One region of the Streptomyces sp. NPDC053560 genome, then DNA from elsewhere that is predicted to be linked to it. Evidence: riboswitches for the same ligand, from Rfam matches in the RefSeq annotation. Region 1 holds a riboswitch; the other holds the start of a gene.
What was found. Region 1 has a riboswitch for glycine ahead of gcvP (aminomethyl-transferring glycine dehydrogenase). Riboswitches for the same ligand answer to the same signal wherever they lie in the genome.

Region 1 (15,353 bases):
ACGGGAAGCGGGTCGCCCAGCCCTTCCGCTTCAAGGTCATCGGCAAGCCCGAGGACCTGGAGCCGGCCCTGAACATCCCGGGCGGAGTCGTTCAGACATTGGAGAAGGAGCAGGCCACGGTGTCTGTGACCCGTCAGGACAAGATCGTCGTGGACGCCTTGCGCAAGGCGGAACGGCCCGACTACGCGCGGTCGTCGTCGCAGTGAGGCGGGAACGTATGGCGAGGCCTGCGACGGGGCATGAGCTAGCCGGGGGTCGGCGCACCGCACAAGTGGTGCGTGGTGGAAACTGTGTGAAGGCCACGGACGTTGAATGGATGTCCGGATCGGCCGGTGTGTGCATCGAGGGTTCGTCCTGCCCCACGGGCGGGTCTGTTTCGTTCAAGGGGAATCGCCCGTGAGTTTTTTTGCAAAGCTGTTCGGCAAGAGTGACCGCAAGGACGGCGGCAACGCCTCTGCGCGGCACGCCGCGCCGCGGCAGTCAGGTGAGCCGGCGGCAAATGAGGAGCGTCCGCTCTTCCGTGACGAGGTGGCCGGCTCCGCCGGTGGCACTTCCGGTGGTCAGCGGCCGGGTTCTGTTGACCCTGCCGCGTCCGCCCCCATAGGTTTCCAGGAACCATCAGCCGCTACGGGTGGAGGGTCCGCCTTGCCGGTTTGTACGAGGTGCGGGCACCGCAATGCCGAGGCGAGCCGGTTCTGCTCCAACTGCGGCGCGCCGCTGCGCGCCGGGGGGCAGGCCGAGCGTCCCTCCGAGACGACCTCGACCATCTCCATCTCGGGGATCGAGGCCTACGACGCGGAGACGACGGGGCAGACCCCGATGCCTTCGCTGTCCCCCGAGGCCCAGGCCGCCGTGGACGCGTTGCCGCTCGGCTCCGCGCTCCTCGTCGTCCGCCGGGGCCCCAATTCCGGCAGCCGCTTCCTGCTGGACAGCGACCTGACCACGGCGGGGCGCCATCCGCAGAGCGACATCTTCCTGGACGACGTGACGGTCTCCCGCAGCCACGTGGAGTTCAGTCGCGGCCAGGACGGCGGCTTCACCGTCGCCGACGTCGGCAGCCTGAACGGCACCTACGTCAACCGTGAGCGGATCGACTCCGTTCCGCTCGCCAACGGCGACGAGGTGCAGATCGGCAAGTTCCGCCTGGTCTTCTACGCGAGCCAGCGGGGCGTCGGCATCTGACCCGCCAGGGAAGGCACATGCACCACACAGCGTCGGGCGGTGCCGGGTCCTCCGGCACCGCCGCCGCGGGCGGCGAGCTGGTGAGCATCGGTACGGTGCTCAACCTGCTGCGCGACGAATTTCCCGAGGTCACGATCTCCAAGATCCGTTTCCTGGAGTCCGAGGGGCTCGTCGAGCCGCAGCGTACGCCGTCCGGGTACCGGAAGTTCAGCACGGAGGACGTGGAGCGGCTGGCGGGCGTGCTGCGCATGCAGCGCGACCACTATCTGCCGCTGAAGGTCATCCGTGAGCATCTGGACGCCCTGGCGCGCGGTGAGGACGTGCAGCTCCCGGCGCCGGCCGCGGCGCCCAGGGAGCTGCTGGACGGCGTACAGGAGCCGTCCGGCGAGTATCCGACGGCCGCCCGGATCGGCCGCGACGAGCTGCTGGCCGCCACTGAGGTGGACGAATCCGAGCTCGCGGACTGGGAGGCGTACGGACTGCTCGCCCCGGCGTCCGACGGCGGGTACGACATCGAAGCCGTCGCGGTCGCCAAGCTCGTCGCCGAGCTGGGCCGTTTCGGCCTGGAAGCGCGCCATCTGCGGGCGGTGAAGGCCGCGGCAGAGCGCGAGGCGGGCCTGATCGAGCAGGTCGTGGCGCCGCTGAAGCGGCACCGCAACCCGCAGACCAGGGCCCACGCGGAGGCCACGGCCAGGGAGCTGGCCACGCTCTCCGTACGACTGCATGCGGCCCTGGTCCAGGCCGCTCTCCACGTCCGGCTGCCGTGACCTTGGGTGAGGGCGTCCCCGCCGAGGGGGTGCCCGACTATCCAAACCGGCCGGGCACGTCCTAGGGTTGCTGTGTGAACGAGCTCGACGTCGTGGGTGTCCGGGTGGAAATGCCTTCCAACCAACCGATCGTGCTGCTGCGCGAGGTGGGAGGCGACCGCTACCTGCCCATTTGGATCGGGCCCGGCGAGGCGACCGCCATCGCCTTCGCCCAGCAGGGGATGGCCCCTGCGCGGCCGCTGACGCACGACCTGTTCAAGGACGTGCTGGAGGCGGTGGGCCAGGAGCTGTCCCAGGTGCGCATCACCGACCTGCGGGAAGGCGTCTTCTATGCCGAGCTGGTCTTCGCCAGCGGTGTGGAGGTCAGCGCCCGCCCGTCCGACGCCATAGCGCTGGCGCTGCGCACGGGTACGCCGATCTACGGGACCGACGGGGTGCTGGACGATGCCGGCATCGCGATCCCGGACGAGCAGGAGGACGAAGTGGAGAAGTTCCGCGAGTTCCTCGATCAGATCTCGCCCGAGGACTTCGGGACCAACAGCCAGTAGCGCGGGTGCGGATTCGCCGCCGGCAGGTGGCGTGCGGGGCGCACGAGAGCACGCCCGGCGCACAACCCACCAGACATTCCCCGCATAAAGTCACGTGAAACCACTCGTAGGGTGATTATCACTCGGCGTGGCGAGCGCGGCGATCGTTGACGCACCCCGAGTGACTGCATACCGTCGATGAGGCAGGTCCCGTCCGGGACGTGGAGGACGGAGGTCGGCGTGGCAATCACCGGCGACGGTACGGCGGCGGGAGGGGCATTGCCGCTTCACACTGGCGCGGCGAACCGTGCCCCGATAGACCGTGCCCCGGCGCAGGCCACCGGCAAGCCGGTGGACAGGGGTGCCGAGACCATTGGGTACCGAGGTCCGACGGCGTGTGCCGCCGCGGGCATCACCTACCGGCAACTGGACTACTGGGCGCGTACGGGCCTGGTGGAGCCCAGCGTGCGGCCCGCGTACGGGTCGGGCACCCAGCGGCTCTACAGCTTCCGGGACGTCGTCGTCCTGAAGATCGTCAAGCGGCTGCTGGACACCGGCGTCTCCCTGCAGAACATCCGCACGGCGGTGCAGCACCTCGCCTCGCGCGAGCTGTCCGATCTGGCGCAGATGACGCTGATGAGCGACGGCGCGACGGTGTACGAGTGCACCTCGCCCGACGAGGTCGTCGACCTGCTCCAGGGCGGCCAGGGCGTCTTCGGCATCGCCGTCGGTGTGGTCTGGCGGGACGTGGAGGCCGGCTTGGAGCAGCTGCACGGAGAGCGCGTGGACACCGGCGAGACCCTCGTCGGCCACAACCCCCACGACGAGCTGGCCCGCCGCCGCAACCGCGCGGTCTGACGCCGCCGGGGCCCGCCACGGAACGGGCCGACGGCAGGCGCGAAGGGTCCGGCCGACCCGGCCGGACGACATCCCCCAGCAGGTCACCAGAGGCTTCACGGCCCGCCGAGCGGCCGATTGTCAGTGGCGTACGGCACCATCAATCACGTGAGACGTACGCCGACGATCCTGCATCTCGACATGGATGCGTTCTTCGCGGCCGCCGAGCAGGCGGCCAAGCCCAGCCTGCGCGGAAAGCCCGTCGTCGTGGGTGGCATCGGCGGGCGCGGCGTCGTCTCCACCGCCTCGTACGAAGCCCGCGTCTTCGGGGTCCGCTCGGCCATGCCCACCGCCCAGGCCCGCCGGCTCTGCCCGAACGCCGCCTACCTCGCGCCGCGCTTCCACGTGTACCGCGAGGTCAGCGACAAGGTCATGACGCTGCTGCACGAGCTGTCGCCCCTTGTGGAGCCGCTGAGCCTGGACGAGGCGTTCGTCGACCTGGAGGCCGGCGGCGTCGCCGACGACGGAGATTCGGCCCGCGCGGTGGGGGAGCAGCTGCGCCGCGACATTCTGGCCGTCACGGGGCTGACCGGATCGGTGGGTCTCGCGGGCGCCAAGATGCTCGCCAAGATCGCGTCCGAGCAGGCCAAGCCGAACGGCCTGGTGCTGATCGAGCCGGGCACCGAGCGGGAGCTGCTGGGACCGATGTCCGTGCGGACGCTGCCGGGCGTGGGCCCTGCCACGGCCGAGGCGCTGCGCAAGGCCGGGATCCACACGATCGCCGAGACCGCCGAGGCCGGCGAGGCCGAGCTGGTGCGGCTGCTGGGGAGGGCGCACGGCGCAGGGTTGTACGCCATGGCACTGGGGCAGGACGACCGCCCGGTGGTCGCGGAGCGGGACGCCAAGTCGATCTCCGTCGAGGACACCTTCGAGGTGGACCTCACCGACCGTACGCGGGTGCGTGCCGAGGTGATGCGGCTGGCGGACCGGTGCGTGCAGCGGCTGCGGGCGGCCGGGCGCTCGGGCCGTACGGTCGTGCTGAAGGTGCGCAACTACGATTTCTCCACGCTGACCAGGTCCGAGACCCAGCGCGGGCCGACGGACGACCCCGCGGTGGTGCGGGACGCGGCAGGGCGGCTGCTGGACCTGATCGACACCACGGGTGGCGTGCGGCTGCTCGGCGTGGGCGTGAGCGGCCTCGCGGACTTCACGCAGGAGGACCTCTTCGCCCAGGCGGCGACGGAGCGGGCGGCCGAGGAGGCCCGGCTCGCCGAGGAGGCGAAGGCGGCCGCCGGAGCGGCCGGCGGGGACAATGGGGCGGAAGAGGCTGAGGAGGCCGCTGAGCGCCCCAGGAAGTGGGTGCCGGGCCTGGACGTGGTCCATGCCGAGTACGGCCCTGGATGGGTCCAGGGAAGCGGTCTGGGGCGGGTCACCGTACGGTTCGAGCAGCCGTGGTCCGCGCCGGGGCGGGTACGGACCTTCCTCGTCGACGATCCGGCACTGACGCCGGGGGAGGCGCTGCCCCTGGTGGGCGGCGGGCCGGACGTGACCGCCGCGCAAGCACCCACGCACGCCGACGACACTGCGGTGCCCCCGCCGATACCCGACGGCTCGCTGCCGTCCTCATCGGTATCCGACGGTCCGCCGCCGTCCTCATCGGTATCCGACGGTCCGCCGCCGTCCTCGCCGATATCCGGCGGTACGCCGCCGTCCGGTGCTCAGTCCTCCGGCGAGCCTGCTATGCGGCCGAACTCCCGGTCGGCGGAGCCGGCGGGCGAGCGGCCCCCGTCCTCGTCGGCGAGTGCCGCGTCCGTGGCGGAGATATCCAGCCGGTAGTGGTGGTAGAGCTGGAGTTCCTGCTCGGGGGAGAGGTGCCGGCCCACTCCGAAGTCCGGCGCGTCCTTGATCAGCTTCCGCTCGTACGGCACGTGCAGCGCGTCGTCCACCAGCCGGCTCGGCTCCAGCGGCACGAACGCGTCCCGGCTGAAGAGTCCCGTCCGGATCGCCGCCCACTCCGGCTCGCCGGTCGCGTCGTCCAGGTACACCTCGTCGATGGTGCCGATCCTGGTGCCGTGCCGGTCGAACGCCTTGCGGCCGATCAGACTGCGGGGATCGATGTCGGTCTGCACGGTTCCTCCTACCTGCCGGAACTGCCCTGTGCACCCTACGAAACGGCACATTCCCCGCCCCGGCCACTCGGGGGATGCCGGGCAGCCGCGCTGGTAGGCTGGTCAGCGATCGATGACCCCGTGCGGGAGAGCCCTCCGTCCCCCGGGCCGGAGGCGCCGAAGGAGCAACTCCTCCCCGGAATCTCTCAGGCACCCGTACCGCGCGGACGAGATCACTCTGGAAAGCAGGGTGGGCCACGGACCAGCGCAGTGCCGGAGCCCCTCCTCACCGACGGTGAAAGCCGGGCGTTGCGTACGTTCCGGTGAAGCTCTCAGGTTGAGATGACAGAGGGGGAGGCCGTCCGGGCACCCGCGCCGTGGTGCCCCTCGTAGGTCCCAGAGACCAGGAGGCCCCCGCAGATGACCACCAACCGCATCTCGCTGACCGAGCTGGAACGCGGCACCCCCTTCGAGCAGCGTCACATCGGCCCGGACCAGGAGTCCCAGGCCAAGATGCTCGCCCACATCGGCTTCGGCTCGCTGGACGAACTCACCGCGGCCGCCGTCCCCGACGTGATCAAGAGCGCGGAGGCGCTGGACCTGCCCCAGGGGCGTACCGAAGCGGACGTACTGGACGAGCTGCGGGCCCTCGCGGACCGCAACCACGTGCTCGCTCCCATGATCGGCCTGGGCTACTACGGCACGTTCACGCCGCCGGTCATCCTGCGCAACGTCATGGAGAACCCCGCCTGGTACACCGCGTACACCCCGTACCAGCCGGAGATCTCGCAGGGCCGCCTGGAGGCGCTGCTCAACTTCCAGACCATGGTCGCCGACCTCACCGGCCTGCCCACCTCCGGCGCCTCCTTGCTGGACGAGGGCACCGCGGCGGCGGAGGCCATGGCCCTCTCCCGCCGCGTCGGCAAGGTCAAGAAGGGCGTCTTCCTCGTCGACGCCGACTGTCTGCCGCAGACCATCGCCGTCATAGAGACCCGTGCGGAGCCCACCGGCGTCGAGGTCGTCGTCGCCGACCTGAGCGACGGCATCCCCGCCGAGATTGCCGAGCGCGGCGTCTTCGGCGTGCTGCTCCAGTACCCCGGCGCGTCCGGCGCGGTCCGTGACCCCCGCGCCCTCATCGAACAAGCTCACGAACTTGGCGCGATCGTGACCGTCGCGGCCGACCTCCTGGCCCTGACGCTGCTCACCTCGCCCGGCGAGCTGGGCGCCGACATCGCCGTCGGCACGACCCAGCGCTTCGGCGTGCCGATGGGCTTCGGCGGCCCGCACGCCGGCTACATGGCCGTCCGCGAGAAGTTCGCCCGCAGCCTCCCCGGCCGCCTCGTCGGCGTCTCCGTCGACGCCGACGGCAACAAGGCCTACCGCCTGGCCCTCCAGACCCGCGAGCAGCACATCCGCCGCGAGAAGGCCACCAGCAACATCTGCACCGCGCAGGTCCTCCTCGCCGTCATGGCCGGCATGTACGCCGTCTACCACGGCCCCGAGGGCCTGGCCGCCATCGCCCGCCGTACCCACCGCTACGCCACCGTCCTCGCCGAGGGCCTGCGCGCCGGCGGCGTCGAGGTGGTGCACGGTACGTACTTCGACACCCTCACCGCACGGGTCCCCGGCCGCGCCGCCGAGATCGTCGCCGCCGCCCGCGAGGCCGGCGTCAACCTCCGCCAGGTCGACGCCGACCTGGTCGGCATCGCCTGCGACGAGACCACCGGACGCGCTCAGCTCACCGCCGTCCTCGGCGCCTTCGGCGTCCAGGGCGACATCGAACAGCTCGACGCGGCCGCCGCCGACGCGCTGCCCGAGTCCCTGCTGCGCGCCGACGACTACCTCGGCCACCCGGTCTTCCACCAGTACCGTTCCGAGACCGCGATGCTGCGCTACCTGCGCACCCTCGCCGACCGCGACTACGCGTTGGACCGCGGCATGATCCCGCTCGGCTCCTGCACGATGAAGCTGAACGCCACCACCGAGATGGAGCCGGTGACCTGGCCGCAGTTCGGCCAGCTGCACCCCTTCGCGCCGGTCGGCCAGGCCCAGGGCTACCTCACCCTCATCCAGGAACTGGAGGAGCGCCTCGCCGTCGTCACCGGCTACGACAAGGTCTCCCTCCAGCCCAACGCCGGCTCCCAGGGCGAGCTCGCCGGCCTGCTCGCCGTCCGCGCGTACCACCGTGCCAACGGCGACGAGCAGCGCACCGTCTGCCTCATCCCGTCCTCCGCGCACGGCACCAACGCCGCCAGCGCCGTGATGGCCGGCATGAAGGTCGTCGTCGTCAAGACCGGCGACGACGGCGAGGTCGACACCGACGACCTGCACGCCAAGATCGAGCAGTACCGCGACGAGCTGGCCGTCCTGATGGTCACCTACCCGTCCACGCACGGCGTGTTCGAGGAGCACATCACCCAGATCTGCGCCGCCGTGCACGACGCGGGCGGCCAGGTCTACGTCGACGGTGCCAACCTCAACGCGCTGGTCGGCGTCGCCGAGCCGGGCAAGTTCGGCGGCGACGTCTCGCACCTGAACCTGCACAAGACCTTCTGCATCCCGCACGGCGGCGGCGGCCCCGGCGTCGGCCCGGTCGGCGTGCGCGCGCACCTCGCGCCGTACCTGCCCAACCACCCGCTGCAGCCCACCGCGGGCCCCGAGACCGGCGTCGGCCCGATCTCCGCGGCCCCCTGGGGCTCGGCCGGGATCCTGCCGATCTCCTGGGCGTACGTCCGCCTCATGGGCGGCGAGGGCCTCAAGCGCGCCACCCAGGTCGCGGTGCTCTCCGCCAACTACATCGCCAAGCGCCTGGAGCCGCACTACCCGGTGCTCTACACCGGCCCCGGCGGCCTCGTCGCGCACGAATGCATCATCGATGTACGGCCGCTGACCAAGGCCACCGGCGTCAGCATCGACGACGTCGCCAAGCGCCTGATCGACTACGGCTTCCACGCGCCGACCATGTCCTTCCCGGTCGCCGGCACGTTCATGATCGAGCCGACCGAGAGTGAGGACCTCACCGAACTGGACCGTTTCTGCGACGCGATGATCGCCATCCGCGCGGAGATCGAGAAGGTCGGCACGGGGGAGTGGGACAAGGACGACAACCCGCTGCGCAACGCCCCGCACACCGCGTCCGCCCTGACCGGCGAGTGGCAGCACTCCTACACCCGGCAGGAAGCCGTCCACCCGGCCGGCGTCGACCCGGCCGCCAAGTACTGGCCGCCGGTGCGCCGCATCGACGGCGCCTTCGGCGACCGCAACCTCGTGTGCTCCTGCCCGCCGCTGGAGGACTACGCCGGCTGACGGCATTCCGGCGCCCGTGCGGTACGCACCACACGGGCGCCCGCACACAAAAGGGCCCTCGGCGCTATCCGCCGGGGGCCCTGCTCGTTCCCGCTCACCGCGTCAGGCCGCGGTGACGACCCGCCCGGTGCCCATCGGCCGGTGCGGGTCGATGACCTGCCCGTCCGGCAGGAGCTCACCGGTGTCCTCGAAGAGAAGTACGCCGTTGCACAACAGGCTCCAGCCCTGTTCCGGGTGGTGCGCCACGAGATGCGCGGCTTCCCGGTCGGCGGACTCTGCTGACGGACACGGTGGCTGGTGCTGGCACATGGATGCTGTCTTTCGCTGCGGTGTGGTGGTGGACGTCTTCCTGCGGCGCGATGAAGTGTTCATGGCCGCCCCCCGTTCGGTAGTTCGCTCCCAGTGTTGCCCTACAGAACTGATTCCGCAGGGATTTCGCAGCAGCCGTACTTACTCGGTAAGGACGCATCACCCGTGCGGGCGGTTGCCGCCGCCAAGACAGCACCTACGGGTGGTTCCGTCTGGTCATTCCGGGCTAGTCCCGTGGCGGAACGGCACGTTCAGGCACGCTCCGGCCGGACACGCGGCCGCGTACGGCTACCCGTACTGATGCCCCGCCGAACCACCCGGGACACCCGCGGACAACAGTGCGCCCCGCGGTGAGGAGAACCGCGGGGCGCATTCCGGCAATGCGGTACCTGCCCGGCAGGCGGCGTTTCGAGGGACGCCGCGTACCGAGTACCTACGCCGGCGAGCCGAGGAGGGGCGCCGGGGTGAGGCGGAGCGTGAGACGGGACAGGAGATCGGCGACACGGTGCGGCCGGTGGGCGGCGATGCCGGGCGGTGCCGGGGCCAGTGGGACCAGCAGGTCCCCCGGTACCGGGCAGCCTTCGGCACCGTCCGCCGTGACGTCCTCGTGCAGCCACAGCGTGAGCATGTACAGCTCCGGTACGGAGAGCAGCCGTGGCTGATACGCGGCAGGCACGGATTCGGCCTGGTGCAGGGCCCGTTCGATCGCGGACACGTACGGTCCCTCACCGAAGTGCGAGAACGCCCAGCCGTCCGGCGTGAGCATGGCATCCGCCGTGGCCAGCGCGCGTTCGCCACCACGGATGAGGAATCGCCAGCCGGTCAGGCGGGTACGCGGGGTGCCGCGCCGCGAGACGTCGTCGAGTACATGGACGGGCAGGGGACGTTCGGGGCGCAGCGGCCCCTGATGGACACGGAGGGCGGGAGTCGGGGCCTCACGTACGGCAGTAGGAGAACCGAGGGCGGTGAGGACGCTGCGCAGGGCGGGAGCAGGGGCAGGGGGTACATGCAGCGGCATGGTGGGTCGCCTCTCACTTGGGAGACACGGTGGTGCTGGGCACGTGCGGACGACGCTGTCAGCAGGCGGGAGCAGAGCGTGGCCGACCGGGGCCATGGCCCGGCGGGGGTGTCAGCCGCTGTGCCTCAGCCTCGGAAATGCCCCGCTAGCTGGGCGCCAACTCTCTGCCTCGTCCACGAAGTTTATACGACAGGTGTTCAGTGCTTGTTTCGGCTACCGCTGACGGAGATTTTTGGCAAGTCGTATTACGGCCCGTTCTCCGCGGTGTTTTCGATGCAATTATGCACCCTGTTGGTGCACGGACCTCGGATTACTCCGACGACGCGGTCGGCCGGATGTCATCGTGCTTTGGAACAGGGCCAATGCGCCGGGCGCGAGCCCCCGCCGTATGCCCTCGGAATGTGCCATTCGGTCCGACCTCCCAAGCCTATCGGGGGCACCCGGCCCCCCGAGGCGTTATCGAACCGATTGCCGGGCATCATCGACCGCACGGACCCGCGCCCCGCGGGCCCGCCACGTCAGGAGGGACGCTCCGATGGGGGAGAAGGTCAGCGCCGGCGGAATTGATCCCGGCGACCGGCAGCGTTATCGAAGAAGGCTCAACGAGTGCCTGGAGGCATTGGAGAGGCTACTGGCCGAGAAGCGGTTCGACCGCCCCAAGAACCTCATGGGCCTGGAGATAGAATTGAATCTTGCCAGCGCCGACGGCATGCCCAGGATGATGAACTCCGAGGTGCTGGAACGCATCGCCAGCCGGGATTTCCAGACCGAGCTCGCCCAGTTCAACCTGGAAGTCAATATCCTGCCGCACCGCCTCTCCGGACGCGTGCTGGACCAGCTCGCCGAAGAACTGCGCACCGGCCTCGCCTACGCCGACCGCAAGGCCCGCGAAGTCGCAGCGCGCATCGTGATGATCGGCATTCTGCCCACCCTCACCGCTGAGGACCTGGTCTCCTCCAACCTCTCCGAGGCCGACCGCTACACACTCCTCAACGACGAGATGCGGGCCGCCCGCGGCGAGGACTTCGAGATCGACATCGAAGGAGTGGAGCGGCTCACCGCCACCTCACCCTCCATCGCCCCCGAAGCCGCCTGCACCTCCGTACAACTGCACCTCCAGGTCACCCCCGGCCGCTTCGCCGCCGTATGGAACGCCGCCCAGGCCCTCACCGCCGTACAGATCGCCATCGGCGCCAACTCGCCCTTCCTCTTCGGCCGCGAACTGTGGCGCGAATCCCGGCCACCGGTCTTCCAGCAGTCCACCGACACCCGCCCGCCCGAACTCCAGGCCCAGGGCGTCCGCCCCCGCACCTGGTTCGGCGAACGATGGATCGAATCGGCCCACGACCTCTTCGAGGAGAACGTCCGCTACTTCCCCCCACTGCTCCCCATGTGCGGCGAAGAGGACCCCCTCGCCGTACTGGAGAAGGGCGGCGTACCGGAGCTCTCCGAACTCGTCCTCCAGAACGGCACGGTCTACCGCTGGAACCGCCCCGTCTACGCCGTCACCGAAGGCGTCCCGCACCTCCGCGTCGAGAACCGTGTGCTGCCCGCCGGCCCCACCGTCACCGACGTGATCGCCAACGTCGCCTTCTACTACGGCCTCGTACGCGCCCTCGCCGACGACCCGCGGCCCGTATGGACCCGGCTGCCGTTCGCCGCCGCCGCCGAGAACTTCGAGACCGCCTGCCGCTACGGCATCGATGCCGCCCTTCAATGGCCCCGCCCCGGCCGCTCCGGAGGCATCGCCCAGATCCCCGCCGTACGCCTCGTCCTCCAGGAACTGCTGCCCATGGCCGCCGCCGGGCTCGACGGCTGGGGCGTCGCCCCCGCCGACCGCGACCACTACCTCGGCGTCATCGAGGCCCGCTGCCGCCGTCGCATCAACGGCGCCTCCTGGCAGTCCGCCGCCTACCACCGCGCCCTCCAGAGCGGCCTCGACCGCCAGGAAGCCCTCGCCGCCATGACCCGCCGCTACAGCGAACTGATGCACGAGGGACGACCGGTGCACGAGTGGGAGCTGGAGGGGGTCGTGTAGGAGGGGGGTAGGTGTGTGGGGGGACGGAGAGTGCCGCTCGGTGCGTCTGGGGACGCCGCACACTGTCCGTCCCCCTCCCCAGTGCGCGCGGGCCGGAGCCGTTCATGCAACGCCCCGTGCGACGCCCCCGCGTGCCACGTCTTCGGGGCCTTCGGGCAAGCTGTGACCTCCACTGCGGTGCGTGCCACGTGGCTACGCTCGCTGCGGCCTGTCGAGTGCGATATCCGTACCCGCATTCGAGACCCTGGCGAGGCAGTGGAGGCGTACAGGCGCTATCGCGGAACTGGAGGCAGGCGTGCAGTCCGAAGTGCACCCCGTTGCTGACTCTCTCCCCGGCGAAGGCCCGTCCGGCGGCCTCTCCCGCAGGACACTGAGGAGCGAGACACTCATCGTCCTCGCGCTCTCCCTCGGGGCCAGCGCAGTGTCCGCCCTCATCAGCTTCGTCGGAGCACTCACCAAACCCGGCGGCCTCAAGGACCAGGCGGCGAACCTCAACAGTTCCCACGCGCCCGGCCGCCCCTGGCTCGATCTCGCCTGGCAGCTCTTCGGGATCGCCACCGCGCTGGTCCCCGTAGTGCTCGTCGCCCACCTGCTCCTCAGGGAACGCGCGGGCGGGCTGCGCGCTCTCGGCCTCGACCGCCGACGCCCCGGGTTCGACCTCGGATGGGGAGTCCTGGTGGCCGCCGCCATCGGAGGCAGCGGACTGCTGCTCTACCTGGGCGCCCGAGCGGCCGGCGCCAACCTCACCGTCGTCCCCGAATCACTGCCCGACGTCTGGTGGAAATTCCCGGTCCTGATCGCCTCCGCCGTACAGAACTCGGTCGTGGAAGAGGTGATCGTCCTCGGCTACCTGCTCCGCCGCCTCGGCCAGTTGGGATGGTCACCGACGGCCGCGCTCCTCGCCAGCTCGCTCCTGCGCGGCTCGTACCACCTGTACCAAGGCATCGGCGGTTTCGTCGGCAACGTCGTGATGGGCGCACTCTTCGTACTTATCTACCGCCGCTGTGGACGACTCGCCCCCCTCATCATCGCCCATGCCACCATCGACCTAGTCGCATTCACCGGCTACGCCCTCCTGGCGGGGAGGGTGGGGTGGCTGCCAACGGGGTGAGGGGGAGTGGGGTGGGGGTGGGGGGAGGCCCCCGAGGAAAGCGGAGATCAAACGGGGGCGCCGCCACTTACCCCCGCCACCTCCCCCCCCCGGGCCTCCCCCCCGGGCCGCCTCCCCCCCGGCCACCTCCCCCCGGCATCTCCCCCTCCGCCGACCACCCCCGCCTCACCGCCCAGGGCGCGCCGCCTCCGTCAGTTCGCCCTTGATGACGGTCACCGCGCTGCCGGTCAGTAGCGTGCGGTCGCCGCGCAGTGCGGTGCGCACGAGGCCGGTACGGGTGGAGCCCTGCAGGCCGGTCAGCTCGTCGCGCCCCAGTCGCGCTGACCAGAACGGCGCGAGCGCCGTGTGCGCGCTCCCCGTCACCGGGTCCTCGGCGATGCCGACACCAGGGAAGAAGCAGCGCGTGGCGAAGTCGTAGTCGCCGTCCGGGTTCTCGGCGCGCGCGGTGGCGATCACGCCCCGATCGCCGAACCGGACCAGCGCCGCGAGATCGGGTGACAGCTCGCGTACGGTCCGCTCGTTCGCCACCTCCACCAGCAGGTCCCCCACGTGCGGGCCCGTCTCGTACGTGGAGACCGGCTCGGTACCGAGTGCCGCGGCCAGCCCCTCCGGTACCGGTACGGCGGTGAGCGGCGCGGTCGGGAAGTCCATTCCGATGGAGCCGTCGTCGGACGCGGTGGTGGTGAGTACGCCGCTGCGGGTGGCGAAGCGCACCGTGCCGGTGGCGATGCCGGCGGAGTGCAGGACGTGCGCGGTGGCGAGCGTGGCATGGCCGCACATGTCCACCTCGGTGGCGGGCGTGAGCCAGCGCAGCGCCCAGTCCGCCTCGTCGCTGTCCGGGAGCGGCAGCGCGAACGCGGTCTCCGAGAGGTTCACCTGGGCCGCGACCTGCTGCAGCCAGGACTGCTCGGGATACGACGAGCCGTCGAGCGGGACGACTCCTGCCGGATTGCCGCCGAAGGGATGGTCGGTGAAGGCGTTGACGATATGGATCTGCATGTCGTGAGCGTAAGCATCCTGGCCCATGAGTCACGAGTGCCAATCGAAGAAAATTGGACTGGCTTGAGGGCTATTGGATTGGTGTCGATCCGCCACTGCCCGCTTGTCGTGGCGAGGTGGCCGCCTTCTATGAGGCCACTCCAAATGCCCTCCATGTCGACGCTTGTCGATCGAACGCTTCCGATATATCGTTGAAGCATCGCGACAGATCAACGATAGGAGTGGCGCGAAGATGCGAGCACACGGACATGAACACTGGAACTCCGGACGTCGAGGTGGCGGCCGGGGCGAGTACGAGGGGCGGCGCGCCGCCTTCGGGCCGTTCGGGCCGCCCTTCGGTGGGCCTCCGTTCGGTGGTGGCCGAGGCCGAGGAGGTCCGCGGGGGCGTGCGCGGCGCGGTGATGTACGCGCTTCGATCCTGGCGCTGCTCAAGGACCGCCCCATGCACGGTTACGAGATGATCCAGGAGATCGCCGAGCGCAGCGGCGGCGCGTGGAAGCCGAGCCCCGGTTCGGTCTACCCGACCCTGCAGCTGCTGGAGGACGAGGGCCTGATCGCCAGTCGGAGCGAGGGCGGCAAGAAGCTGTTCGAGCTCACCGGCGAGGGGCGTACGGAAGCGGAGAACGGCTCGGACGCCCCCTGGGAAGACGCCGGTCGTGGCGTCGACTGGGAGGCGATGAGCGAGATCCGCAAGGCCGGTGGTGGCCTCGTCGAAGCCTTTCGGCAGGTGTGGGCAACCGGTACGCCGGAGCAGCGCGAGAAGGCGATCGCTGTGGTCAACCGGGCGCGGAAGGATCTCTACCTGATCCTCGCCGAGGATGAGTGAGCCGACCGGCCCATGGTGGATGCGAGGGCCGTGGTCGTGACGATGTCCGACCGCGGCCTTCGTGTGTTCAGTCGGCCGGCCCTGCCGGCCGTTCAGCGGCCGAGCCGCTGAGTCGACGAGCCGAGCCCATGGCGAAACCGCCGGTCGGCCGGTCAGGCCACGAGCCCCGCGAGCCTGTCGAGGGACTCGTCGAGCGCCGACTTCGCCGAGTCCTTCAGCTTGCCGGCCATCAACGACACGGCCGCGCCGGTGAACGACCCGTCGATCCGGACGGTCGTCGCCTCAGCCGCGGGCCCGTCCCCTTCCTCCGTGCCGGCCGGCGCGA
Region 2 (15,353 bases), on a different contig from region 1:
TTCCGGGAGACCGATTCCCGCGGTTCCGCCCCCGTACCGTGTCGGTTGCGTCCATGATGGTGGCATGGCGGGCCTCGAAGGCAGGGAGCAGCCGCAGCCGCGAGCCGGTACGGCTGCCGCGCGCTGGGTTCTGCCCGCCCAGGATGTGGAGGGGGAGAGTGCCAGGGTGACGGCTGCCGCTCGGGGGGACGGAGCGTCGAGGGCGCTCGATCTCATCGGTGACCCCGCCCTCGACGAGGTGCGGCTCCCCTCGCGACCCGAATCGGCGGCGACCGCACGCCGGTTGACGCAGTCCGTACTGCTGAAACAGTGGTCGCTGACGCCCGCGCTCGCCGAGCACGCCGTACTGCTCGTGTCCGAGCTGGTCGGCAACGCCGTACGGCACACCGGAGCCCGGACGTTCGGCCTGCGGATGCTGCGGCGCCGAGGCTGGATCCGCATCGAGGTGCGCGATCCGTCGCGCGGCCTGCCCTGTCTGATGCCGGTCCATGAGCTGGACGTGAGCGGGCGCGGGCTCTTCCTCGTGGACAAGCTCTCCGACCGCTGGGGCGTCGACCTGCTGCCGCGCGGCAAGACGACGTGGTTCGAGATGCGGGTGACGGACCGCGCGTGAGCGCGGCGCGGTGAGCCGTGCCGCTCGTGCCCGGAAACGTGACTGGGGCCCTTCCGCGCTGTCGGCGGAACGGGCCCCAGTTGTCGCGCGCCGGCGGACGGAAGGGGTGTGTCCGCGGCGCAGATACGACCTGGCCCGGGTCAATGGGGGTCGTTGCCCCGACTATCGCAGGCAGGGCAGGCGGCTGCCAAAAGGGCATTTCGGTCATGTGCGGAAGTATCGGTGGTAATCCTCGGTCGATCCAAGGTGAGTTGTGCCACCGACCTTCCAATTGCCGCTCTCACTTGGGTAATCGCTGAGTAATTACCGAATTCGCCCGATGGTTATGCGGACCGTGCGGCGGGCGTCGGCCGAGACCGGCGTTCCCCCCTGGGAGCCGGCCGCGGCGGTCCGTAGGATGGGGCGCCGAAGCCGCCCGGCGCCGGGCGGCACCGGACACCGGGGAGGGAGCGGCCGCATGGGAGCGACGGGACGTGCGCACCGCTCGGCCGCCTGGACGCTGCTGGTCCTCCTCGCGGTGGTCTTCGCGCCGCTGCTCTGCCGGACGGGCGGCGGCACACCGGCCGCGACGGCGCCACGGACGGCGGCCGTGACCCCGGCCCACGCGGCCCCCGTCGCACAGCGGACCGAGGCCGTGACCCCGTCGCACGTGGCCCGGACCGCGGTTCCGGCCCACGCGGCCGTCACCTCGCAGTCCGCGGACCCGGTCCCCGTGGCCGCGTCCGCGCCGAAGAGGTGTGCGCCGCACGACGCGCCCGCGTCCGGCGACAGCGCGCCCGCGCCCGCCACGCACCGCGGCGAGCCGTTCGCAGCGCCGGCGGCCGTGCCCGCGCCATACCTCTCCCACGACCCCGCCCGCTGCGCCCTCGCCCGGCCGCCCACCGGCCCGGCGCCCGCCGCCGACCCCAGCGCCCTCCTGACCGTCCTGCGGATATAGCGCCACCCCGCGCGCCGGCGCCCCGGGCACCTCGGTGCCCCGGCAGCCGTACGCGCGAACCGGCGCAGCCTCTCCGTATCCGCATCCGCACGTCAGGAGCACACCCATGTCCGCATCCGCTTCGCCGGGCCGCCGTCTCGCGGCCGTCGGCGCGATCCTCGCCCTCATCGTCGGCCTCGTCGCCATCGGCGTCGCCGTCGGCACGGCCGTCGAGGGCGGCGGCGACCACACCTCCGCCGAGCCCGGCCCCGCCGCCTCCGTCTCGGAGTCGGATCCCGGCGGCCGCCGGCAGATGTACGACGACATCGAGAAGAAGACCTCGCGCCGGGAGAAGGGCGACGCGCTGGCCGTCGGCCGGACCGACGCGCCCGTCGTCCTGGTCGAGTACGCCGACTACCAGTGCGGCTTCTGCGGCCGCTTCGCCCGCGAGACCCAGCCCGAATTGATCAAGAAGTACGTGGACAAGGGCGTCCTGCGCATCGAGTTCCGCAACTTCACCATCTACGGCGAGGACTCCGAGCGGGCGGCGCGCGCCTCCTGGGCCGCCGGACGGCAGGGCAAGTTCTGGGAGCTGCACGACGCGCTGTACGCCAAGAGCCGCAAGGGCAAGGCGCTCGCCGAGGACAAGCTGACCGAGCTGGCGCGCGACAGCGGCATCGAGGACATCGACCGCTTCCGGCGCGACATGAAGAGCGAAGCGGCGGCGGACGCGCTCGGCCGCGACCAGCGCGAGGGCTACGACCTCGGCGTGCAGTCCACCCCGTCGTTCCTGGTCAACGGCGAGCCGATCGCCGGTGCCCAGCCGACCGCCACCTTCACCCAGGCCATCGACGAGGCCGCCGCGCGCGCGGGGGAGAACGGGGGCGGCAAGTGAGCGACATCGGCTACCTCGCCGCCTTCCTGGGCGGCGCCCTCGCCCTGCTCAGCCCGTGCAGCGCGCTGCTGCTGCCGGCGTTCTTCGCGTACTCGCTCGCCACGCCCGGCCGGCTGCTGGCCCGTACCGGCGTCTTCTACCTGGGGCTGGCGGCCACGCTGACGCCGCTCGGCGCGGCCAGCACCGCCGCCAGCCGGCTCTTCAACGGCCACCGCGACCTCCTCATCGCCGTCGGCGGCTGGGTCGTGATCGCGATGGGCGTGCTGCAGATCCTGGGCCTGGGCTTCGCGTCCCGCCGCGCGCAGTCCGCCGCCGCCCGGATCACCCCGCGTTCGGCCGTCTCCACCTTCCTGCTGGGCTGCGTCTACGGCCTCGCGGGCTTCTGCGCCGGGCCGATCCTGGGCGCGGTGCTGACGGTCACGGCGGTCAGCGGCTCGCCGGTGTACGGCGCTTCGATGCTGGCCGTGTACGCGCTGGGGATGGCGCTGCCGCTGTTCGTACTGGCCCTGCTGTGGGACCGGTTCCAGCTGGGCCGGCGCGGCTGGCTGCGGGGGCGGGAGTTCGGCCTCGGGCCGCTGCGGCTGCACACCACCTCGCTCGTCTCCGGGCTGTTCTTCATCGGCATCGGCGTGCTCTTCCTGACGTTCAACGGCACGAGCGCGCTGCCCGGAATCCTCGGGACCGACGCGGAATTCCGGCTGGAGGAATGGGTGGCGGCGGCCGGGGACGCCGTGCCGGACACCGTGCTGCTCGCGGTGGCCGCGCTGGCCGTCGCCGCGGTGCTCGGCCGCATCGCGCTCCGCCCGGACAAGAAGACGAAGGACTGATCCCACTCATCGGCCGGCGGTGGGGCCATTCGGCTCATATCCGGCGCGGCGGCCGGTGACCTTCCGTGGCGTGCGCGGGATGTCGCCGGCCGGCCACTAGCTTGCCGTGGCATGGACGCCCTCCTCTTCGCCGGTCTCTTCGCCACCTTCCTGTGCGTCGTGGGCCAGAAGAGCCGAATGGCGGCGGTCGCGGCGTGGTCGGTGATGTTCGCCGCTGTCGTCTGGCTGGCGGCACATCACGTCACGGGCGCCGTCGTGCCCGGTCTGCCGCAGTGAAGCGTGCCGCGCCCGCCGGCCCGCGCCGACCGGCGGGCCGGAACCGACTGGACCGGAGATCTTCTCGCTCATGAGCGCACTACTGACCGGGCGGATGACCACGCCGCTGAGCACGCCGGCGATTCCCGCGCTGGAGCCCGGTCCGCCGGGCGTCATCGCCCGCGCGCAGTACTGGTTCGCCTGCCTCTTCGCGGCCGGCTGGACCGCCGTTCTCGGCGGCGGGCTCTACCTCCAGCTCGCCTGGGGCGAACACCCGTGCCCGCTCTGCGTCGTCCAGCGGATGTTCATGGTGCTGGCGCTGCTGGGCGCCGCCCACATCGTCCGGCAGGGGCTGCGCGGCACGGTGCCGCGCCGGGACTACCTCATGGGGTGGGGGCTCGCGCTCGTCGGCTGTACTGCCGGTGCGCTGGTGGCGGGGCGGCAGGCGCTGCTGTACCTGCTCGCCGGTGACGGCGGCGGGGCGGTCGGCGGTGCACCGGCCGGGGCGTACGGCAGCACCGTGCGGGGCGTGCCGTCCGACGTCTGGGCGTGGTTCTTCTTCCAGGCGTCGGTGCTCGCGATCGGGGCCGTGCTGGTCACCTCGCACCTCACCACCGCCCGGCGGATCCCCGCGCGGGGCGCGCCCCACGCGGCGGGGGTGGGCGTGCTGTTCCTCGCCGGGGCGGTCGTCGCGGCGAGCGCGGTGGCCGTCTTCCTGGAGGCGGGGCTGCACGTCTTCCTGCCGGTCGCCCCCGGCCGCTACCAGCTCTTCTACGACCTGGGGCTGGTGCGCTGAGCCGGGCAGGCCGCCCGGGTCAGGCGCTGCGGCGCAGCGGCGGATGCGGGTGCGCGTCCGCCCGGCGCCGGCGGTCGTTGCACAGCAGGCACTTGCCGTAGCCGGGCGGCAGCGGGTCCTCGGGGTCGCCGTACAGCGGGTCGACGGCGCCGTGCGGATGGGCGGCGCAGCCGGTCGGACTGCCGGCCGGCCCGGTGCCGGGGGCGATCGATCCGGCGGTGGTCAGGGCGTGCCGCAGGACGTCGACGAGCCGGTCGGCGTCCTGTCGGCTGGGGGCCTGCTGCAGGCCCGAGGCGAGGTCGGCGGCGAGAGTGAGCGCGGTCTGGAGTTCGCGCAGGTCTGCGTAACTCATGCCCCGGAGCGTAGGCGCACCCACTGACAGTTGATCTTCCGATCGCACTTCGTGGCATCCCATGCGCCGATGCATGCCCGCCCGCGGCCGCGATTCACCACCGCGGAGCGGAAGCCCCCCTTGCGGAGGCATGACGTCCGGGTGACGGGCGGGACGCCGGCGACGGGCGCCGGACGTCCCGCCCCGGTCGCCGGGCCCGGTCCGGGCACGCCCGTGCCCGCACCCGGTCCCGGCCCCGGCGTCCGTGTCGGCTCAGGGCGCGATCGGGAGCTCGCGCTTGTGGGCGGTGAGGCGGTAGCGGCGCACGATCGTGTCGAACGTCTGCTCGCTGACCGGCTTGCCCTCCAGGAAGTCGTCGAGCTCGTCGTACGTGACGCCGAGCGCCTCCTCGTCCGCCTTGCCCGGGGACAGCGTCTCCAGGTCGGCGGTGGGGACCTTCCAGACCAGCTCGGAGGGGGCGCCCAGCGCGTCGGCCACCGCGCGTACCCGCCGCTTGGTCAGGCCGGTCAGCGGCACCACGTCCGCCGCGCCGTCGCCGAACTTGGTGAAGAAGCCCGTCACCGCCTCGGCGGCGTGGTCGGTGCCGACGACCAGGCCGTCCCGGGCACCGGCCACCGCGTACTGCGCGATCATGCGCTGCCGGGCTTTGATGTTGCCCTGGACGAAGTCCTGGTGGTGCGCGTCGCGGAAGGGGACACCGGAGTCCAGCACGGCCTGCAGGGCCGCGTCGCTGGCCCCCTTCACGTCGACGGTGAGCACCTCGTCCGCCTTGATGAAGGAGAGCGCGAGCTGCGCGTCGTGCTCGTCGGCCTGCACGCCGTAGGGCAGCCGCATGGCGTAGAACGTGGCGTCGTGGCCCGCCTCACGGGCCCGCTCCACCGCGAGCTGGCAGAGCCGGCCCGCGGTGGTGGAGTCCACGCCGCCGCTGATGCCGAGCACCAGGGAGCGCAGCCCCGTGCTCGTCAGCCGCTCGGCGAGGAAGGCCACCCGGCGCTCGATCTCCTCCTGGGCGTCGAAGGACGCGGACACCTGGAGATCCCGGGCGATCTCCTGCTGCAGGCTCATGGACGCCGGGTCGGTCACAGTGGCTCCTCGTGGTCTCGCTGTGGCGCCAGGGCGTGCGGAGGGGCTGGCGGCGCCGGCGCACAGGCGCGTACGTACGAGGAAACTCTATTCTTCGTTGGCCCAGGACTTCAGCGCGGCCTTGCTGGAGAACTGGCCGACGTTCTTGTCCAGGGGATTGTCGGTGTACTGGTGGAAGCGCCACTTCGCCTTGATCCGGGGGTGCCCGGCCTTGACGTAGTCGGCGATCCACAGGCCGTCGCCGGCGTACGACGTGGTGTCGTGGTTGAGCCAGAAGTCGCGGTTGCAGTACAGGAGCACCTGGTGGCGGTCCGGGCGCAGGGCCTTCACCTCGCGGATGAACTGGTCCTTCTGCGCGTTGCTCGCGTAGGTCCCGGCGCTGGTGCGCTCCCAGTCGACGATCAGGACGTCGCCCAGTCTCGACGCGCACTTCTCGACGAAGTAGCGGGCCTGCGCCGCGATGTTCCCCGGCCACAGGAAGTGGTAGAAGCCGACCACGCAGCCGGCCTCGCGGGCCCGCGAGGCCTGCGAGCTCTGATGCGGATTGATGTAGGAACGGCCCTCCGTCGCCTTGATGAAGACGAAGTCCAGGCCCTTCGTGGAGTAGGTGGGCTGATACGAGCTGACATCGACGCCGTGCAGCATTGCACTCCTCCCGCAACCGTGCGATTACCAAGCGTCACTGCGGTCCGCCTTCATGGACATGCCCGCTGACGCCGGGCCCCAAAGGTGCTCTTGCCCTCCGGTCGTGCTTCGTCGCTCCCCTCGACGTCCCCCGTGCACGACGGCTGTGCACGCTGTGCGACAAGTGCCGTCGGTGAGCAAACGCCTCTCGGCGTACGGGAGTTCCCGTGGGTAATACGGATACGGGGTGCGGGCCGGGCGCGCAAGCAAAAAACGGCAACGGGTCCGACCCGGAAAGGGATCGGACCCGCTGTCGGGAGTGAGCAGTCAGGCCGGAGGGCGGGGCGCGTAGCGCGCCACCAGCGCGGTCAGGGCGGCAATCATGATCAGCATTACGAGAATCACCAGCGTCGCCTGCCCCGAACTCCCGGGACCATTCCGTGATCTGGATCACATGAGGAAGGGGCGGGTGTGACGGCGCGTACGCCGGTGGCCGGGCGGCCCGGTCAGCACTCGATGATGTTCACCGCGAGCCCGCCGCGCGCCGTCTCCTTGTACTTCACGCTCATGTCGGCGCCGGTGTCCTTCATGGTCTTGATGACCTTGTCGAGGGAGACGTGGTGCCGGCCGTCGCCGCGCAGCGCCATACGGGCCGCCGTGACCGCCTTCACCGAGGCCATGCCGTTCCGCTCGATGCACGGGATCTGGACCAGGCCGCCGACCGGGTCGCAGGTCAGGCCGAGGTTGTGCTCCATGCCGATCTCCGCGGCGTTCTCCACCTGCTCCGGGGAGCCGCCCAGCACCTCGGCGAGGCCGCCCGCCGCCATCGAGCAGGCCGAGCCGACCTCGCCCTGGCAGCCGACCTCGGCGCCGGAGATCGAGGCGTTCTCCTTGAAGAGCATGCCGATGGCGCCCGCCGCCAGCAGGAAGCGGACGACGCCGTCCTCGTCGGCGCCGGGCACGAAGTTCATGTAGTAGTGCAGAACGGCGGGGATGATGCCGGCCGCGCCGTTGGTGGGCGCGGTCACCACCCGGCCGCCGGCCGCGTTCTCCTCGTTCACCGCCATCGCGTAGAGCGTGATCCACTCCATGGCGCGCGCCTGCGCGTCCCCCTCGGCGCGCAGCGCGCGGGCGGCGTTCGCGGCGCGCCGGCGCACCTTCAGGCCGCCGGGCAGGATGCCCTCGCGGCTGGTGCCGCGGGCGACGCACGCCTGCATGACGTGCCAGATCTCCAGCAGCCCGGCGCGGATCTCCTCCTCGGTCCGCCACGCCTTCTCGTTCTCCAGCATCAGCGCGGAGATCGACAGGCCGGTCTCCTGGGCGAGCCGCAGCAGCTCGTCGCCGGTGCGGAAGGGGTACTTCAGCACGGTGTCGTCGAGGACGATCCGGTCGGCGCCGACCGCGTCCTCGTCGACGACGAAGCCGCCGCCGACCGAGTAGTACGTCTTCTCCAGCAGCGGGGCGCCGTGCTCGTCGTACGCGAAGAGCGTCATGCCGTTGGCGTGGTACGGCAGCGAGCGGCGGCGGTGCAGGATCAGCTCGGTCGACTCGTCGAAGTCGATCTCGTGCACATCGCCTATCTCGGCGTCCAGCAGCCGCAGCCGCTTGGTGGTGCGGATGCGCTCGACCATGTCGTCGGCCCGCTCGACGTCCACGGTGCGCGGGGAGTGGCCCTCCAGGCCGAGCAGGACGGCCTTGGGGGTGCCGTGGCCGTGCCCGGTGGCGCCGAGCGAGCCGAACAGCTCGGCCCGTACGGAGGTGGTCTGCGCGAGGAGGCCGTCCTTCTTGAGACGGCCGACGAACATCCGCGCCGCGCGCATCGGGCCGACCGTATGGGAGGAGGACGGGCCGATGCCGATGGAGAAAAGGTCGAAGACGGAGATGGCCACGGTGGCGGACTCCTTTGTCGGCTCGTGGTGGGCGGTCGTGCGCGGCCGTGCGACAGCACGCGCCAGAAGGGGAGGGGTCGGGCGGCCGAAGAGGTGTGACGTTTCTGCGCCGACGGACGGAAAACGCCGGTTGTCGGATCGGTACCGGTTGTCGAGCGTAACGCGCCCGGGGGACGGACGGTGCATGTGCGGGCGAATCCACCCGTGATGCGCGTGACGTGCTGGTGACGTGGGTTCCCTGTGAGCGGGCGCGCACACCACGGGCCCGGGACATCCTGCCCCGGGCCCGTGAAGCCCGTACGACCGGCCGGTTGCCCTACTTGGCCAGGCCGGGGTACAGCGGGTGCTTGTCCGCCAGCGCGGTGACGCGGGTCTTCAGCGCCGCCGCGTCGTACTCCGGCTTCAGTGCCAGCGCGATGATGTCGGCGACCTCGCGGAAGTCCTCGGTCTGGAAGCCGCGGGTGGCCAGCGCCGGGGTGCCGATCCGCAGACCCGAGGTGACCATCGGGGGCCGCGGGTCGTTCGGGACGGCGTTGCGGTTGACCGTGATGCCGACCTCGTGGAGGCGGTCCTCGGCCTGCTGGCCGTCCAGCTCGCTGTCGCGCAGGTCGACCAGGACCAGGTGCACGTCGGTGCCGCCGGACAGCACGTTGACACCGGCCTCACGCGCGTCCGGGGAGGTCAGACGCTCGGCGAGGAGCCGGGCGCCCTCGACGGTGCGCTGCTGGCGCTCCTTGAAGTCCTCCGAGGCGGCGACCTTGAAGGAGACCGCCTTGGCCGCGATCACGTGCTCCAGCGGACCGCCCTGGAAACCGGGGAAGACCGCGGAGTTCAGCTTCTTCGCGAAGTCCTTGTTGCGGGCCAGGATGATGCCGCCGCGCGGACCGCCGAGCGTCTTGTGCGTGGTGGAGGTGACCACGTCCGCGTAGGGCACCGGGTTCGGGTGCAGACCCGCCGCGACCAGGCCGGCGAAGTGCGCCATGTCGACCCACAGCTTCGCGCCGACCTCGTCGGCGATCCGGCGGAACTCGGCGAAGTCCAGCTGGCGCGGGTAGGCGGACCAGCCCGCGATGATCACCTTGGGGCTGTTCTCCTTGGCCAGGCGCTCGACCTCGGCCATGTCGACCAGGCCGGCCTCGTCCACGTGGTAGGCGACCACGTTGAACTGCTTGCCGGAGAAGTTCAGGCGCATGCCGTGGGTGAGGTGCCCGCCGTGCGCCAGGTCCAGGCCGAGGATCGTGTCGCCGGGCTGGGCGATCGCGAAGAGCGCCGCCTGGTTGGCGGAGGCGCCGGAGTGCGGCTGCACGTTGGCGTACTCGGCGCCGAACAGCTCCTTGACCCGGTCGATCGCGATCTGCTCGGTGACGTCGACGTGCTCACAGCCGCCGTAGTAGCGGCGGCCCGGGTAGCCCTCGGCGTACTTGTTGGTGAGGACCGAGCCCTGGGCCTCCATGACCGCGGCGGGAGCGAAGTTCTCCGACGCGATCATTTCGAGGGTGGACTGCTGACGGTGGAGTTCGGCGTCGACAGCGGCGGCGACGTCGGGGTCGAGCTCATGGAGGGAGCTGTTCAGAAGCGACATGAGTCTTCCTGGGTGGGAGCCACCGAGGGGACGGCCCTCGGCACGGCGGGCGGAATCCAATAAGGGGCGCGAAGCTCCAATTGGGGCGGTGGCGGGTGACGGGCGGGTCAGCCGGCGGTGAAAGCGGTGTACTCGTCGGCGGTGAGCAGGTCCTCCGGCTCGCCGCTCAGCTTCACCTTGAACAGCCAGCCGCCCTCGAACGGGGCGGAGTTCACCAGCGAGGGGTCGGCCACCACGTCCTCGTTGATCTCCGTGACCTCACCGTCGACCGGGGAGTAGAGATCGCTGACGGACTTGGTCGACTCCAGCTCACCGCAGGACTCGCCCGCGGTGACGGTGTCGCCGACCTCGGGGAGCTGGGCGAAGACCACATCGCCGAGCGCGTTGGCCGCGTGCTCGGTGATGCCGACCGTCGAGACGCCGTCCGCGGCGTCCGACAGCCACTCGTGCTCCTTGCTGTAGCGGAGCTGCTGGGGGTTGCTCATGGTTCGATTCTCCTGGATGCGGGGGAATGATCGTGCAGAGGGTCTTGACAGGTGAGACGCGACTGCGTCGCTTCTACCGGCAGGACGGCCGTCCCGCGGCCATTTTCCTGGCCGGAGCGTGCCGTGCGGTCACTTCTCCCGCTTGTAGAAGGGCAGCGCGACGACCTCGTACGGCTCGTGCTTGCCGCGGATGTCGACGGCCACCCCCTTCGTACCGGGCTCGGCGTGCGCCGCGTCCACGTACGCCATCGCGATCGGCTTGCCCAGCGTGGGGGAGGGGGCACCGGAGGTGACGGTGCCGATGGCGGTGCCCTCCGCGTCCACGACGGGGTAGCCGGCGCGCGGCACCCGGCGGCCCTCGGCGATCAGCCCGACGAGCTTGCGCGGCGGGTCCTGCTCGGCCCGCTCGGCGGCGGCCGCCAGCGCGTCCCGGCCCACGAAGCGGCCGTCGTTCCCGGGCTTCTCGAACTTCACGACCCGGCCGAGGCCCGCGTCGAAGGGGGTGAGCGAGGTGGACAGCTCGTTCCCGTACAGCGGCATGCCCGCCTCCAGGCGCAGCGTGTCGCGGCAGGACAGGCCGCAGGGGACCAGGCCCGCGTCCTTGCCGGCCTCGGTCAGCGCCTCCCAGAGGGCGGCCGCGTCGGCGGGCCGGACGAACAGCTCGAAGCCGTCCTCGCCGGTGTAGCCGGTCCGGGCGATCAGCGCGGAGACGCCCGCGACGGTGCCGGGCAGGCCCGCGTAGTACTTCAGCCCGTCCAGATCGGCGTCCGTGAGCTGCTTCAGGATTCCCGCGGACTCCGGGCCCTGGACGGCGAGCAGCGCGTACGCGTCACGGTCGTCCCGTACGGCGGCGTCGAAGCCGGCCTGCCGGGCGGTCAGCGCGTCCAGCACGGTCTGCGCGTTGGAGGCATTGGCGACGACCATGTACTCCTGGTCGCCCAGCCGGTAGACGATCAGGTCGTCCAGGATCCCGCCGTCCTCCTGGCAGATCATCGTGTACCGGGCGCGGCCGGGCTTGACCGAGCCGATGTTGCCGACCAGCGCGTGGTCCAGCAGGTCGGCCGCCTGCGGCCCGGTGACGGTGATCTCGCCCATGTGGGAGAGGTCGAAGAGGCCGGCGCGGGTGCGGACGGCGACGTGCTCGTCGCGCTCGCTGCCGTAGCGCAGCGGCATGTCCCAGCCGGCGAAGTCGGTCATGGTCGCGCCGAGGGCGCGATGCGTGGCATCGAGCGCAGTGAGTCGTGCGCTTCGTCGCGAAGCGACTCCATCTGGGGCGGTGGCGGGCGACGGGCGGGCTTCACTCATGGCTGCGGGCTCCCGAAGTGGACGACAGGGACGTATCGGACGTCTCCCCATCTGTCATCGGAACCTGAGAGGTTCACCGACAGCCCCCAAGAGGACCTCGGCTTGCACCTTGGGTGGGGCCGCACCGGCGTGCGGCCCGCTTTTCAGATCTGCCTCGTCCGCGCAGTACAGGGGCCTGAGAGATTCAAGGGAGGACTTGCTCCTTCGGCGCCCCGCCGTGGCCTGGCGGGAACTCTCCCGCGCGGATTCAAGCGGCCGGTATGCAGTTGGCGGCCGGCGTCGGGTACGGCGGCCGGCGCGCACATCATTGCACGGGATCGCCGGATCCAGGAGCCCCGGCCCGTGCCGCCCCGCCGGCCCGGGACCAACCCGCCATGACCTGCCCTCCGCTTGAAGCTCATTACCTTTTCTTGACACTCTGCGGGTAGGGGGGCGGCAGTGAACGGAACGGGGAGGGCGATCACGGTGCAGAGGCAAGCCGTATATGCGACGTCGGCAGGGGTCGCGCGCGGCGCGGTGCCCCGCCGCGCCCGCACACCCAAGACGGTGGTGCGTCCGGGCCGCGGCGCCCGCGTGACGGACCTGCGCGGCGCGGAGGGGAAAGCGCGCGTCCGCGAGCTGGACTTCCCCGCGCGCTGCCTGGTGGTCGTCTCGGGTCTGCCCGGCGGCGGCAAGAGCACACTGATGCAGCGCGTGGTCCCGGCGGTGGACCGGGCCGGGGCGCCCGTCCACCGCATCGACTCCCAGGACGTACGGGAGCGCTGGGAGGCCGGCCGGCTCGGCGCGCTGCCGTACGGCCTGCTCCGGCCGCTGGTGCGGATCGCGCACTACCACGGCCTGTGGCGGGCGCTGTGCTCCGGCGCCAGCGTCGTGGTGCACGACTGCGGCACGGTCGCCTGGGTGCGCCGCTGGATCGCGCGCACCGCCCTGCGGGGCGGCCGCGAGCTGCACCTGCTGCTGCTCGACGTGCCCGCCGGCGTCGCGCTGTCCGGCCAGCGGGCCAGGGGCCGCGGGGTGTCCGGCTACGCCTTCGCGCGGCACCGGCGCGCGGTGCGCCGGCTGCTCGCCAGGGCCCGGGCGGCCCGGCTGCCGAAGGGGTTCACGGCCACGGTGCTGCTGGACCGGCGGGCGGCCGAGGCACTGGAACGCGCGACGTTCGGCTGAGAGCCTGGGTACGACACTGCCGCGTCTCCTGTCCGGGCTTCGGGACGGGGGGGCGAAGCGTCCGCGGCGGGCCGCTAGGGTTTTCGATCAGGCAGTGCGGTACGAAGCGGGTGGGTGACCATGGACATTCCGGAGCAGAGCATCCCCGGTCAGGGCGTTTTCGAGCAGGGCATTCCGCAGTTGGCCTGGCCGGCCAACGAGCTGGAGGAAGTGCTCGCGGCGTCGGTGGGTCATCCCGGGGCCGGCGCCCGGATCGTCGAGGTGCTCGGCCGCAGCCGGATATGGGTGCCGCTGCCCAAGGGCGGCGGCCCCGAGAGCGCCGGCTTCGGCGCGCCCGGCCTTGACCTGCCCACCGTGGAGCTGCCCGACGGCCTGGCGTACGTGCCCGTCTTCAGCTCCGAGCAGGAGTTCCTGCGGGTCGTCGGCGCGCACATGTCCTTCACGGTGGCACCGGCCCGCGAGTTCGCCCGCGGCCTGCCCCCGAAGATCGGTATCGCGGTGAACCCGGACGGCACGGTCGGCGTCCCGCTGCCGCCGCCCGCCGTGGCCGAGCTGTGCCGCGGTGACGTGCCCCGCGAGGGGCTGCCGTCCGGCGGCCGGGTGCGGCTGTACGAGCCGGACTGGCAGGACGAGCCGGTGGACTTCCTCGCCGCCGCGGGCCTGGAGTTCTCCGGCGTACCGCACGTCACCACCGCCCGCCGCTGCCTGGCGAACATCGAGGGCGACGCGCCCACCCTCTTCGTCGGCGTGCAGGTCGCCGACCCGGCGGCCGCCCTCCAGGACCAGACCCAGCGCGACATCGCGCTCGGGGCGCTGGGCCGGGCGCTGGGCGCCGTGGAGGTGCCCTGGCCGGTCCAGCTGGTCATGCTGGACATCGCACAGGACCCGGTCGTCGACTGGATGCTGGAGCGCGTGCGGCCCTTCTACACGCAGGACCTCGTGTAGCCCGTAGGGCCGGGGCCGGCCGCGGCCCGTGCCGGACCGATCGGCGCGCGCCCGGACCACGCCGGGATCCGGCCCGTAAGCTGGTGGGACGACGGGCGGGCACCCCCACGTGCCCGACGGGAGAAGGGACGGGGACACGTGAGCGCGGGTGCGCATCAGGGAGCGGCGGCCGGCCAGGTCGAGCAGGTGCTGCAGCAGGTCTCGCCCGGCCGGTACGACGCCTATGAGGCGCTGCTGCAGGCGCTGTCCGGCGGCCAGGTGTGGATGCTGCTGTGGCAGGGCCAGGCCGGGGCCCCCGATGCGCAGTACGGGAACATGGAGGTCGACGGGCTCGGCTACGCACCGTGCGTGACCTCCCCCGCCGAGCTCGCGGCCAGCGGCTGGACCCGCGCCCACGAGGTCGTGCCCGGCGCCGAGATCGCCGCCGCCCTCTACCCCGACCGCTGGGGCCTCTGGCTGAACCCGCACGCGCCCGGCGGCGGCGTCGGCATCCCCTGGCTGGACCTGCGCCGGATCGCCGGCGGCCTGGACCGGCTGCCCGCGGGGCCCCTGCGGATCACCGAACCGGTCGTGGAGATCCCGCAGTTCTACGCCCTGCTCGGGCAGAACGCGCACCGCACGCCCGCCGTCCGCTCGCTGCGCCGGGCCTGGGTGCAACCGGCCCTCGGCGTTCCCTATCTCGCGATCGGCCTGGATCTGTACGACACGGGCCGGGCCGCGGTGGAATCGGTACGGCTGATGATGCAGCAGTCCATCGGCGCGGTTCCGGAGGGACTGCCGGTCTCCACGGTGGCGATGGAGGACGAGTACGACCCCGTGGCCATGTGGATGCGGGCCTACTCCCGCCCCTTCTTCGACCGTGGGGCGCACGGCCCGGCCCCGGCTCCGGCCGCCTCGTACGGTTACGGCTACCCCGGCCCCCACTGACGTCCCGCGCGGACGGGAGCGCGGCGTCCCCGGCCGCCCTCCCGTGTGCCGTAGTGTGCCGAATTGCCCCTGTGTGTACCCCGGTTGAGGCTGGCGTGAACCGGCTGTCAGGACCGCTCAGCCGTCCGTGATGTCCGTATAACGGTATGCCGTGGAGCACATCACAGTTGCGCATCCTTTCCTCGGCAGGACTGGTGACTGATCGCGACTCGGATGAAGACTCCCGCAGCAGGGGTCTAGACCCTGTGTGCGACGAGCAGTTGGACCGCTGTCGCGCGGACATCCGAAGACCGATGAGCTGCAAGACCTCCGGGCGTCCGCCGGCGTGCACACCAGTGAGTGAACCGAGCCGCCGACGCGGCGGGCGTGGCCGGCCGCAGGGCGGGCCGAGAGGGGTCAAAGGCACTGTGACCGCACCGATCGAGACCACCGGGGCGGCTGCTGAGGCGCAGCCGGAAGCGGTGCTGGAAGGCGTCGGGAGCAAGCGGATCGAAGGCCGCTCGCTCGGCCAGATCGCCTGGCTGCGCTTCAAGCGCGACAAGGTCGCGGTGGCGGGTGCCATCGTTGTCATCCTCCTCATCGTCATCGCCGCGCTCTCCCGCCCCCTCCAGTCGCTCCTCGGCCTGGACCCGAACGAGCCGAATCAGTCGCTGATCGACCCCAACACCACCCTGCCGCTGGGCGACCTGGGCGGC

Region 2: another riboswitch for glycine. It lies ahead of gcvT (glycine cleavage system aminomethyltransferase GcvT); the one in region 1 lies ahead of gcvP (aminomethyl-transferring glycine dehydrogenase).

Annotation. Positions count from the first base shown of each region.
Region 1 covers NZ_JBITXI010000021.1:90,468-105,820, reverse strand. The annotation lists gene ACIGQF_RS36275 (DUF881 domain-containing protein) at 1-206, shown strand, start outside; gene ACIGQF_RS36270 (FHA domain-containing protein) at 646-1,182, shown strand; gene ACIGQF_RS36265 (MerR family transcriptional regulator) at 1,200-1,949, shown strand; gene ACIGQF_RS36260 (bifunctional nuclease family protein) at 2,024-2,497, shown strand; gene ACIGQF_RS36255 (MerR family transcriptional regulator) at 2,717-3,334, shown strand; gene ACIGQF_RS36250 (DNA polymerase IV) at 3,482-5,149, shown strand; gene ACIGQF_RS36245 (PRC-barrel domain-containing protein) at 5,032-5,442, opposite strand; glycine riboswitch at 5,556-5,653, shown strand; gene gcvP (aminomethyl-transferring glycine dehydrogenase) at 5,842-8,727, shown strand; gene ACIGQF_RS36235 (DUF5999 family protein) at 8,830-9,036, opposite strand; gene ACIGQF_RS36230 (hypothetical protein) at 9,470-10,054, opposite strand; gene ACIGQF_RS36225 (glutamate-cysteine ligase family protein) at 10,590-12,092, shown strand; gene ACIGQF_RS36220 (CPBP family intramembrane glutamic endopeptidase) at 12,400-13,203, shown strand; gene ACIGQF_RS36215 (PhzF family phenazine biosynthesis protein) at 13,369-14,202, opposite strand; gene ACIGQF_RS36210 (PadR family transcriptional regulator) at 14,435-15,028, shown strand; gene ACIGQF_RS36205 (SRPBCC family protein) at 15,181-15,353, opposite strand, start outside.
Region 2 covers NZ_JBITXI010000006.1:249,664-265,016, forward strand. The annotation lists gene ACIGQF_RS16535 (ATP-binding protein) at 65-613, shown strand; gene ACIGQF_RS16540 (hypothetical protein) at 1,071-1,550, shown strand; gene ACIGQF_RS16545 (DsbA family protein) at 1,657-2,424, shown strand; gene ACIGQF_RS16550 (cytochrome c biogenesis CcdA family protein) at 2,421-3,251, shown strand; gene ACIGQF_RS16555 (DUF5993 family protein) at 3,363-3,527, shown strand; gene ACIGQF_RS16560 (disulfide bond formation protein B) at 3,598-4,302, shown strand; gene ACIGQF_RS16565 (hypothetical protein) at 4,322-4,654, opposite strand; gene nadE (ammonia-dependent NAD(+) synthetase) at 4,907-5,737, opposite strand; gene ACIGQF_RS16575 (GH25 family lysozyme) at 5,825-6,382, opposite strand; gene ACIGQF_RS16580 (L-serine ammonia-lyase) at 6,868-8,250, opposite strand; gene glyA (serine hydroxymethyltransferase) at 8,567-9,832, opposite strand; gene gcvH (glycine cleavage system protein GcvH) at 9,940-10,317, opposite strand; gene gcvT (glycine cleavage system aminomethyltransferase GcvT) at 10,447-11,622, opposite strand; glycine riboswitch at 11,776-11,872, opposite strand; gene ACIGQF_RS16600 (AAA family ATPase) at 12,088-12,786, shown strand; gene ACIGQF_RS16605 (enhanced serine sensitivity protein SseB) at 12,907-13,731, shown strand; gene ACIGQF_RS16610 (enhanced serine sensitivity protein SseB C-terminal domain-containing protein) at 13,870-14,658, shown strand; gene ACIGQF_RS16615 (ABC transporter permease) at 15,066-15,353, shown strand, end outside.